3 regions of the Streptococcus hepaticus genome follow, and region 2 is predicted to be linked to each of the others. Evidence: predicted binding sites of a transcription regulator. Region 2 holds the regulator's gene; each other region holds the start of a gene.
What was found. Region 2 encodes NrdR, which represses ribonucleotide reductase genes. Its sites were predicted from a motif close to ACACNATATATNGTGT; they were not measured.

Region 1 (3,912 bases), on a different contig from region 2:
GGGTAGAATAAACTGAGAAATGATAGTCATATTCATCCGACCATGCTGCACAGCGTTCTTTCATCTGACGCACAATGTCAATGGTGAAATCCTTGGCAACTTCATTTTTCTCCCAGTCACCACCATAGAAGACAGTCGCCACCTCATACAAGCCAATATAGCCCAGAGAAACCGTCGCACGACGGTTCTTGAAGAGCTCATCTACGTTATCATATTTACCAAGACGGTTGCCGAAGGCCCCGTACTGATAGAGAATTGGAGCATTGGCTGGTGTAGCTTCCTTAACTCGCTCCACACGGTAGACAAGGGCATCTTTGGCGATGGCCATGCGTTCATTGAAAATATCCCAGAACTTGTCCATGTCGCCTTTTGATTCTAAGGCAATACGAGGAAGATTGACAGTCACCACACCCAAGTTCATCCGTCCAGAATTGACTTCCACACCATTTTCATCCTTCCAACCTTGTAAGAAGGAACGGCAACCCATGGGAGCCTTAAATGAACCTGTCAAGTCAATAATCTTATCATAGGACAACATATCTGGGTACATACGTTTGGTCGCACACTCTAGCGCTAACTGCTTGATGTCATAGTTTGGTGAGTCTGGCTCTAAGTTGAGGCCACGTTTGACAGTGAAAATCAATTTAGGGAAGATGGCCGTACGGTGTTCACTACCTAAGCCCTTGATACGGATTTCCAAAATGGCTTTTTGAATTTCACGTTCAAACCACGATGTTCCCAAACCAAAACCAAGCGAGGTAAAAGGCGTTTGTCCATTTGAAGTAAAGAGCGTGTTAATCTCATACTCCAGAGACTGCATGGCATCATAAATATCCTTGCGTGTCTTAGCACGCGCATATTCCTCCTGACGACCCTCTGTTACCCACTCTTCTGCATCCTTGAGGTGCTTTTGATAATTCAATTCGGCATAAGGGGCTAGAAATTCATCAATGCGGTCAGCTGTACAACCACCGTACTGACTGGAAGCCACATTTGCGATAATTTGTGAAATCTGCGCTGTTGCCGTCTGAATAGACTTAGGACTCTCGACCTCGGCATTCCCAATCTTGAAACCATTTCCCAACATACCCTTGAAGTCGATCAAGCAACAGTTGGTCATAGGTGTATAAGGACTGTAGTCCAAGTCGTGATAGTGAATATCCCCTTTTTGGTGGGCATTGGCAACGTGAGCTGGCAGCATTTTCAAACCAATTGACTTGCCAACAATCCCTGCCGTCAAATCACGCTGGGTATTGAAAACATCGGAATCCTTGTTGGCATTCTCATTGACCACTGTTTGGTCCTTGTTGAGGAGCTTATCAATAGTAAAGTTGATGTCCGTCGCCTTCGCACGCTCAAAATCACGCTGCGTACGGTAGTTGATGTACTCTTTAGCAATCGCATACTCATTGGCCTGCAGGAGTTCATGTTCCACAATATTTTGGATTTCATAAATCTTGATATTTTTAGGGAAACGCTCCGCAATTTCAGCAATAACGCGTTCACAAATCCCTTTTAATTTCGCCTCCATGAGTGGCGACATAGGTACAACCTTGGCAGTCGCCTTCAAAAGAGCTTCATAAATCTTATCTTCGTCAAAGGCCACATGCCGGCCATCCCGCTTGATAACAATCGAAGGCAAATCTTTTACAGCAACTACTACATTTTCCATGTCACTCACTCCTTTTTCTAACTCTATTTAGTCTACCACTTTTTCAAAAAAAATCAATATCTTGTATGAGAATTTTATTTTTTTATTTATAAACACAATATGTAGTGATAAGATTTGTAAAAGAAAAGACTGTTTTCACAGTCTTTTTCACTTATTTCTTTTTATATAAAACCAGCTTAGATGTGCCAACATCCTCTTCTGCATAGTTATTTTTCAAGCTAGATTTCAATTTTGCTGGCAAGGTTAACTCTTTATTGACCACAATATATTGTGCTTTACTATTGTTCAAATCATAGACAAGAGCACTCTTATTTTCTTCCGTTGTCAAGTAGGGTTGTGCTGCAATGAAACGAGTCGCTGAAAGGTATCCTGAATGAACATAAATCTCTGCACTATTGTCCCAAGTGTAGATCAGAGCTTCCTTATCCGCATGAGATTTGATATAGCTAGCAACCTCTGTCCGCTCTTTGGCCACCTGTCCATCCAACACAAAGGTAAAAATGGGTTGCATAGGAATAAAGAGACAGACCAGTAGTGGAAGGAAAAATTGTGAACGAAGATAGCTGTAAAAAACAGGTTCTTCCTCTTCTTCTGTCAATAATTCTTCCAAATCAAGACTGTCTTGCTTGTCTTCCTTAGCCACTAAAGCCATGATAAACCCGTATGGCAACAAGAGAACCAGTTGACTCAGGTCCACATTTGGATTTCCTAAGATGAAAACCAATTGAGCCAAGAACGTCAAGATAAGAATACTGTTCAGCGCCAAATGTTTACCAGAGGCCATTGAAGCCAAAGCCAAGACAAAATTCTTCAAGAAACCGGTACACAACAGTACGAGCAGAAGACTCCCTGCAACCCACAAGAGATTTTCAGACATAAAGTCCAACTGCAAGTTATAGAAGAAGGTTTGCGAAACAGCACTTCCTAAAATCTGCTTGATAAAAGTGTAATATCCCACAGAATAAATAATGAGTAAAAATCCAAAAAGGCTAGCTAAAAACTGGTACAAACCACGTGCCTTACGGTGCTGACGAATATTATAGAACAGCAAGACCAGCCCCGCCACCAACCAAAGAATAACACTCTTTGGATAAATCATAAAAACAAGCGCTGCATCAATTCCATAAAAAATGAAAAACTCATCCCTTACAGCATTTTCAAAGTAGCGAACCAAGAACCAAAGACTAGTCAATACAAAAGGTAGGGCAAAAATGCTAGCATAAAGACCGCCAAATCCTAAAGCAAGGATAAATAGATAGAACCAAAGACTTAACTGGTCTGCCGTTTCCCGACTATGGCTAAAATAAGCCACTAATTTATAGAAATACATCCCCGCAAGCAATAAGGCAACAAACTGAAGCCCAACTAATACCAACGGATTACCTAAAAATGTACCTAGCCAGCTCAAGAGATGATAGAGGACACCATTACTGCTAAAAAAGTCGGCATAAGGACTCTGCCCAGCTTTCATAGCCATGCCTGCATACAAGGTCTGCGTCTGTAAATTAGTCGCTAACCCCGTAAACAAAGGATTACCTACGCTTAAAAAACTAATGAGGAGGCTCCAGATAAAGGCTGGTAAGATCCTACTTGGAAGAAGATTTTCCTTAAATGTATGGTTAAATGAATCAGCTTCTGCCTTTTCACGACGGCGTCTGCCTCTTTTTTGCGAACGACGAGACAGGTTTTCTGCCCCTACTGTATCGATTTCTGTCATCTTACTCTCCTTGGCATAATCATCTTATTATACCAAAAAGTCAACTGTCTGTCATTTTCTCTTTAAGGTCTCTTGAAACCGTGCATAACGTTCCAATTCCCGAAAAGTATGCCATTTCTTTTTACTAAATTCTTCTTGAATTTGCTTTTCTTTATCCGTCATACTTATTTATTCGAAAAAGAGAGACAAAAAAGAGCGCTGGGCGCCCTTTAGAAATTATTCTTCTTCGTCCAAGAAGCTGTTGAAAACTTCTTCAATCATATCCCACTCAGCTGTCGCATCTTCTGGGATTGGTTGCAAGTCGCCTTCTGTACCATTTTCATTTTCAATAAATGAGTAGGCTTGGATTTCAACTTCACCATTTTCATCTTCTTCTGCACTTGCAGGAATCAAGAGAACGTAATTTTTACCGAATTCTTCTTGACCGTCAATTGTCAAAAGAATTTCAAACAAGGTTTCATTACCTTGATCATCTACCAAGGTAATCAACTCACGTTCGTCGTGATTGTGGTCATGTTCATGA
Region 2 (3,912 bases):
AAAAAAGACTATATTGTGGATTACGCAGCGACGGGGCAAGAAGCGCTCCAGCTTGCAAATGAAACAGATTTTGATCTTATTATCATGAGTTTTCAGTTATCTGATATGACCAGTAAGGACTTGGCTGCTAGTATTCTTAGAATCAAGCCAGCAACGGTCATCATTGTGGTTGCGGAGCCGGATGAAGCGGAACGATATGGTGATGAAATCCGTTCTTATGCGGTTTCTTACACCATAAAACCCTTTGTCATTCAAGACTTGGTTGGTCAAGTAGATATGATTTTCCGTGGTCGTGATTTTATTGATGAGCATTGTAAGCAGGTGAAATTGCATGCGGCTTATCGTGATTTAAAGATTGATTTTCAAAATCGGACGGTGACGCGTGGGGCAGAATTAATTTCCCTTACCCGTCGCGAATATGACCTATTGGCGACTCTGATGAACAGTCAGGATACCATGACACGGGAACAGTTACTGGAAAAGGTCTGGCAGTATGAATCTGGAACGGAGACAAATGTCGTGGATGTTTACATTCGTTATCTTCGAGGAAAACTAGATTTGCCAGGTCAATTATCCTATATTAAAACCATTCGTGGTGTTGGCTATGCCATGCGTGACTAATGGAATATCAATTGCAATCAGATGAGGGTTCTCTCATCTGATTTTTTGGTAGATTTAGTGTATAATAGTTAAAAATTTCGTGAAAAAGGAAGTTCTATGAAGACTACATTTAAAGAAAAAATACTGCTGATTACCTTTTCTGCCTTGGTACTCTTAGCGGTGCTGCGATATGAGGAAATGTTGAAGTTGATTTCTCTTCTGTTAGGAAGCGTCAATTCGCTATTGATCGGAGCTATTTTTGCTTTTGTCCTCAACGTTCCCATGAAAAAATTAGAGCACCTTATCGAGAAGGTGCCGTTTTTAAAAAAATCCAGCCGTCCCGTAGCTATTGCTGGGGTTTTGGTAGCCTTTGCTTTGATTGTAACGGGCTTGGTCATGATTATCCTGCCGACCTTGACGACCACCATCTCTCAACTCGTTAGTGTAACCAATGAGGCGATTCCTAAGCTTGTCTCTACGCTACAAGAAAATGGCATTCTATCAAGTAAGGTAGGGCAACAGGTTAATGGATATGTCAGCAAGTTTACGGGTTGGGATAGCTTGTCGGGCTATCTTACCAAGTTTTTAACAGGTTTGGCAAGCAATGTTTCGGGAATTTTTTCAAATGTCTTAACCTTGATTATGGCTTTCTTTTTCACACTGAGTATTCTAGCCAGCAAGGAACACTTACAGCATATGACCTCTAAGTTGCTCCATGCAATTTTTCCAAGAAGAGTGGTTCAGAATGTGACCTATGTGGGGGAAGTGATTATTGATACTTACGACCGCTTTCTCATGAGCCAAATCGTGGAAGCCTGTATTATCGGACTCTTGGTTTTTACAGGCTATTCGCTATCAGGGATTCCTTATGCAGCGATGGCAGGGATTTTGGCGGGTGTGCTTTCCTTTGTGCCTTACATTGGTCCTTTGTCGGCTTGTTTGATTAGTGCCCTTTTTGTGGCGGTGCAAAATCCGCTCTTGGCCCTGTGGTCTATTGTTCTCTTTCAGTTGATTCAGCTGATTGAGGGGAATGTTATTTATCCGCGTGTGGTGGGGCAATCCGTTGGTCTTCCGACTTTGTTTACCCTCGCTGCAGCCTTAATCGGTGGAAATCTCTTTGGTCTTTTGGGAATGGTTTTCTTTACGCCGATTTTCGCAGTTCTATATCGCTTGGTTCGTGAATGGACCTATGACCGCTTGGCGGAAAAAAAGAGTTTGGAAGAGGAGTGAGTTCAGCTTACTCCCTTTTATTATGCCTAGAAGTATGGTACAATGAGATGATAATGATAAAATGGGGGAGAGAAGATGCGTTGTCCAAAATGCAATAGCTTGAAGTCCAGTGTGGTAGATAGTCGGCAGGCTGAAGATGGCAATACAATCCGTCGTCGTCGTGAATGTGAAAAGTGCGATTATCGTTTTACAACCTATGAGCGCGTAGAAGAAAAAACGCTGGTTGTGGTCAAAAAAGATGGCACGCGTGAGCAATTTTCGCGTGAAAAAATCTTTAACGGTATTATCCGCTCTGCGCAAAAACGACCAGTTTCTAGTGCAGAAATTGATGACGTTGTTAATCGCATTGAACAAAAAGTTCGTGCCCAAAGTGACAACGAAGTGGAAAGTGATGTCATTGGTAACCTCGTCATGGAAGAACTGGTGGATTTAGATGAGATTACCTACGTTCGCTTTGCTTCTGTCTATCGCTCTTTCAAGGATGTCAGTGAGTTGGAAATTTTGCTTAAGCAGATTACTAAATCGGGCAAGCACAAAAAGCAGGATTAAGCTATGAAACCAAACGATACCTATGCCTACTTGGCTGGTCAGCAGATGACACCAGATTTTGCTAGTTTGGCAGTTTGTTACCAGCCTATTCTAGGTTTGGAGGCGACAGCACTCTATCATTACCTCTGGTCTTTTTATGACAATGGGGCTGGTCGTTATAAATTTAGCCGTGTACTCAATCATTTGGGCTTGGGGACGCAGGCTGTTGAAGCGGCTATGGATCTCTTGTCTGCTATGAAACTGTTGGACGTTTATCAGGTAGATGAGGAAGTGCGTCTGCAAGTTCTCCCTCCCCTATCTAAGCAGGAATTTCTCAAACATACTCTCTACCATTCTCTTCTCGTGAAAAAAATTGGGGAACCTGCAGTTCAGTTACTCTCTCAGGATTTACCCGCAATTGAGCAGAAAATCACCAAGCAATTTTCAGATGTTTTCTCAATGGAAGGACAAGTTCAGATTTCAATTAAGCCCTTAAAAGACTTCGATATGGTTTCTTTTAAGCAGTTAATGGCACGGGATTACTTGCGTTTTCACGATGAACAAGCAGATACACTGGCTTTACACCATTTGTCTGAGAAAGCTGGATGGACTTGGTTTGAAGCCTATCAAGTTGCTAAGGAAACGGCGATTGATTTTGTCATTTCCACCAAGCGGATGGAACAAAAAGTACAGAATAAACCTGTGAGCAAGGGGCAATTTTCTAGTCAAGAACTTTCATTGATTCAAGAAAGTAAAAAACACAAGCCAGTTGATTTCTTACAGTTGCTTAAAAATAGTCGTAAGGCAGCTATGACAGCAACTGAGCGAACCTGCTTAAAAGAAATGGCGCAGCTAGGTTTACTTGATGAGGTCATCAACGCTATCGTTCTTTACACCTACAATCGGGTAGATTCAGCCAATCTCAATGAAAAATATGCTCTCAAGGTGGCCAATGACTTCTCTTATCGTGGCATAAACTCGGCAGAAGCAGCTGTATTAGCTCTACGTGAAGGTACAAAGCCTGTCAAACCAAACTCAAAAACTCCGACAAGTAGCAATGTACCTGAATGGAGCAAAAAAGAAGTTAAGCAAGAAAAAACAGCCCAAGATCAAGAAAAACTGGAGGCGCTTCGTCGCCAGATGTTGGGGCAAGAAAGTAAGGGAGGTGACCTATGAATCCAGTGCAAGAAAACATGAAAACTGAAAATCGCGGACGGAAATCATTTCAAGAGCTCTATGCTGAGATTGTCAGTGATGTGGAAGTGGCGGATTTTATCGCACAGCATGGCTTGACGGAAGAGGAGGTCAGTCGCTCCCTTTCTAAGTTTTTTGAATACCTCAATGAACGGAAAAAATTCCTAGCCAAGGATCCAACCTACATTGCTCTTGGTTACAAGCCTGTTTTGGTTATGAATGAAGGGTACGCAGATGTTTCTTACCAAGAAACGCTGGAATTGGTCGAGTACCGCAAGGCAGAAGCTATTAAAAACAGGATTCAGCTGATTTCGTTGCCAGCTAGTCTCAAGTCTATCACAGCAGTAGATTTAGACTTTG
Region 3 (3,912 bases), on a different contig from region 2:
CCGTATCTCCAAATTTAGCCAATACTGCTAGATTTTTTAGAGGAGAAATGGTCAAATCTTCCCTCAATTCATCAAAATAAGGTGGATTTTGGATGTAGGTAGAAGCCTGGTTCCAAACGTAATTTTTTCCAGTGCTGGTTTCAATTTCGTTCCACCGTTGGCTATCTGTAAAGACCTGCTTGTATTCTTCTTCAAATAAGTCGCGGGTGACATACTTATCCACATAAGCTGTCACTTCTTCCTGACTTGGCATGATGTCATTCAGATAAACAGCTCTGCCATTTCCATCAACACCAAGAGGTTCTGTCATCAAGTCCACATTGGTATTGCCCGCAAGAGCATAAGCCACAACCAGTGGAGGGCTAGCCAAGAAGTTGGCCTTGACCAGAGGATTAATACGTCCCTCAAAGTTGCGGTTACCAGACAGGACACCCGACACCAGCAAATCTTCTGACTGAATCGCTTCCGCCACCTCTGGCAAGAGATCACCTGAATTGCCAATACAGGTTGTACAACCATAGCCAACCAAGTTAAAGCCTAGCTTATCCAGATACGTTTGCAGTCCAGAATTTCGCAGGTAACCTGTTACCACTTTTGAGCCCGGAGCAAGCGAAGTTTTTACAGCTTTTGAAACGGTTAAACCACGTTCCACAGCATTTTTCGCCAAGAGACCCGCCGACATCAGAACATAAGGATTTGAAGTGTTGGTACATGAAGTGATGGCTGCAATAGCAACGTGTCCTGTTGAAATTTCCACATCCTCTTCTGCAAAATGAACAAGAGCTGTCTTCCCAACCTCTTCATCTGTCAAGCCAAATCCACGCACACCCACTTCCCGCACCAAACTAGCTTGAAATTCTTGCTTAGCATCCGTCAAGGCAATCAAATCTTGAGGACGCTTTGGTCCAGAAATTGCTGGAACGATACTGTCCAAATTGATTTCCACTACCTTGGTGTAGGTCGGAACCTTTTCCTCATCGTAAAAAATATGATTGACCTTAGCATAGGTTTCTGTCAGCGCAATATGTTCCTCCGAACGGTTTGTTAAGCGCATATAGTTAAGAGTTTCTTTATCAATCGGGAAATAACCGCAGGTTGCTCCGTATTCAGGCGCCATATTAGAAACTGTCGCACGATCAGCCAGTGATAAACTCGCTAAACCTGGACCGAAAAATTCGACAAATTTACCAACAACATGTTCCTGACGAAGAACTTGTGTCACTTTCAAAGCAAGGTCTGTTGCGGTAGCGATTTTTGGCAAAGAACCTGTCAAACGTACCCCAATCACCTCTGGCACTGGGAAATAAGAAGCTTCTCCTAGCATAGCTGCTTCCGCTTCGATACCACCGACACCCCAACCTAGAACGCCAATCCCGTTAATCATGGTTGTATGACTGTCCGTCCCAAACATAGAGTCTGGGTAAAGGAGACCGTCTTTTTCGATAATCACATCACTTAAAAATTCAATATTAACTTGGTGAATAATCCCCGTTGCAGGTGGTACTGCTCGATAATTATCAAAAGCAGTTTCTGCCCATTTAAGAAATTCGTAGCGCTCATTATTTCGTGTAAATTCCAGTTTCATATTTTCTTCCAGCGCAGTTTCCGTTCCAAAAACATCTACTTGAACACTGTGATCAATGACCAAATCAACTGGAATTTCTGGATTAATCAGATTAGGATTACCACCACGTTTAACCACTGCATCGCGCATAGAAGCCAAATCGACTACCACTGGCACACCAGTAAAATCCTGCAGGATAACACGGCTCGGTTTGAAAGGAACTTCTCCTTGTGGTGCAGTTGCCTGATAATGAACAAGATTCAAAATGTTATCTTTTGTAACATCTACACCATCTTCTTTCCGCAATAAGCTTTCCAAAAGGATTCGTATTGTATAAGGAAGAGATGAAATATTCACATTTTCATTTTGGCATGCTTGTGCAATATCAAAATAGGAAAATGAATGAGAATCACTAGTTACGATTTTTTTTACTTGTTCAACCATATCAGAACCTCTGCTTTCTATTGGGGATATTATACAATATTCCGAAAATTATTTCAATAACATTTTTATATTCATGTAATAAGATATAACATATAATTGTATCGTTGAAAATTCATCCTATTTTCAAAAATAAGATCTATGTCTCCAAAAGCTTGATACCAAGCCTTTTACACCATATATAGTGTTTTATTCGTTTTCACACCCCTATATTTAGTCTATCTATTTGACTTTTCTCCTTTTTCAGTGTATTGTATTCTAAGAAAGAATTATTTTTAAGGAGAATCTCATGGTTACAGTTTACTCAAAAAACAACTGCGTGCAATGTAAGATGACAAAACGCTTTTTAGATGAAAAAAATATTGAATACAAGGAAATCAACCTCGATGAAAAACCCGAATTCATCCAACATGTGAAAGACCTCGGCTTCTCAGCTGCTCCTGTTGTTGAGATAGAAACTGAAAGCTTCTCTGGTTTCCAACCAAGCAAATTGAAAAACCTTATCGGCTAAGCCACATATACGATTAGAAAGAAAAGAATATGAGTTTGAAAGACTTAGGAGACGTTTCTTATTTCCGTCTCAATAATGAAATCAACCGTCCAGTTAATGGGCAAATTCCTCTTCACAAGGACCAAGAAGCCTTAGCAGCATTTTTCAAGGAAAACGTCGAACCAAATACCATGAAATTTGACACGATGGCAGATAAAATCGAATATTTATTAGAAGAGAACTACCTCGAAGGGGAGTTTTTGGCTCAGTATAGCCCTGCTTTCATCGAAGAATTGGCGGCATTCTTGAAAACCCAAAACTTCCAGTTTAAGTCCTTCATGGCTGCTTACAAATTCTACAACCAATATGCCTTGAAGACCAACGATGGCAGTTTCTACCTCGAAAGCATGGAAGATCGCGTTCTTTTTAACGCTCTTTACTTTGCTGAAGGTAATGAAGAATTGGCAAAAGACTTGGCAAACGAGATGATTCACCTCCGTTACCAGCCCGCTACTCCTTCATTCCTCAACGCTGGTCGTGCCCGCCGTGGTGAACTGGTATCTTGTTTCCTCATTCAAGTAACAGATGATATGAATGCGATTGGTCGTTCTATCAACTCTGCCCTCCAATTGTCTCGTATCGGTGGTGGGGTAGGGATTTCCCTCAGCAACTTGCGTGAAGCTGGTGCGCCAATTAAGGGTTACGAAGGAGCAGCCTCAGGTGTCGTTCCTGTCATGAAACTCTTTGAGGACAGCTTCTCTTATTCAAATCAACTTGGGCAACGTCAAGGGGCTGGGGTTGTCTACTTAGACGTCTTCCATCCAGACATCATTTCTTTCCTTTCTACTAAAAAGGAAAATGCCGATGAGAAAGTTCGTGTCAAAACACTTTCACTCGGTATCACTGTTCCTGATAAATTCTACGAGCTGGCGCGTAACAATGAAGACATGTACCTCTTCAGTCCCTACTCTGTCGAATTGGAATATGGTGTACCATATAGCTACATCAACATTACCGAAAAATATGACGAATTGGTTGCCAACCCTCGCATCCGTAAGTCTAAAATCAAAGCCCGAGACTTAGAAACTGAAATTTCAAAACTCCAACAAGAGTCTGGCTACCCTTACATCATCAACATTGATACGGTAAATAAGGCCAATCCTGTTGACGGAAAAATCATCATGTCTAATCTCTGTTCTGAAATTCTCCAAGTTCAAAAACCAAGTCTCATCAACGATGCACAAGAATACTTGGAAATGGGAACAGACGTCTCATGTAACTTGGGTTCTACTAACATCGTGAACCTCATGCAATCGCCTGATTTCGGAAAATCTATCCGCGTCATGACACGCGCTTTGACCTATATCACTGACCATTCAAACATCGTCGCTGTTCCTACCGTGGCTCATGGTAACAA

Region 1: a site for NrdR is predicted at 1,765-1,780, ahead of nrdD (anaerobic ribonucleoside-triphosphate reductase). Genes of this name have one in related genera too.
Region 3: a site for NrdR is predicted at 2,178-2,193, ahead of nrdH (glutaredoxin-like protein NrdH). Genes of this name have one in related genera too.

The regions. Positions count from the first base shown of each region.
Region 1 is NZ_JBINIY010000007.1:97,400-101,311, reverse strand. It holds gene nrdD (anaerobic ribonucleoside-triphosphate reductase) at 1-1,672, opposite strand, end outside; gene ACHUFA_RS07220 (quinol oxidase) at 1,824-3,389, opposite strand; gene ACHUFA_RS07215 (DUF1292 domain-containing protein) at 3,606-3,912, opposite strand, start outside.
Region 2 is NZ_JBINIY010000001.1:201,102-205,013, forward strand. It holds gene ACHUFA_RS01085 (response regulator transcription factor) at 1-621, shown strand, start outside; gene ACHUFA_RS01090 (AI-2E family transporter) at 718-1,830, shown strand; gene nrdR (transcriptional regulator NrdR) at 1,906-2,379, shown strand; gene ACHUFA_RS01100 (replication initiation and membrane attachment family protein) at 2,383-3,534, shown strand; gene dnaI (primosomal protein DnaI) at 3,531-3,912, shown strand, end outside.
Region 3 is NZ_JBINIY010000002.1:277,019-280,930, reverse strand. It holds gene acnA (aconitate hydratase AcnA) at 1-2,008, opposite strand, end outside; gene nrdH (glutaredoxin-like protein NrdH) at 2,295-2,516, shown strand; gene nrdE (class 1b ribonucleoside-diphosphate reductase subunit alpha) at 2,546-3,912, shown strand, end outside.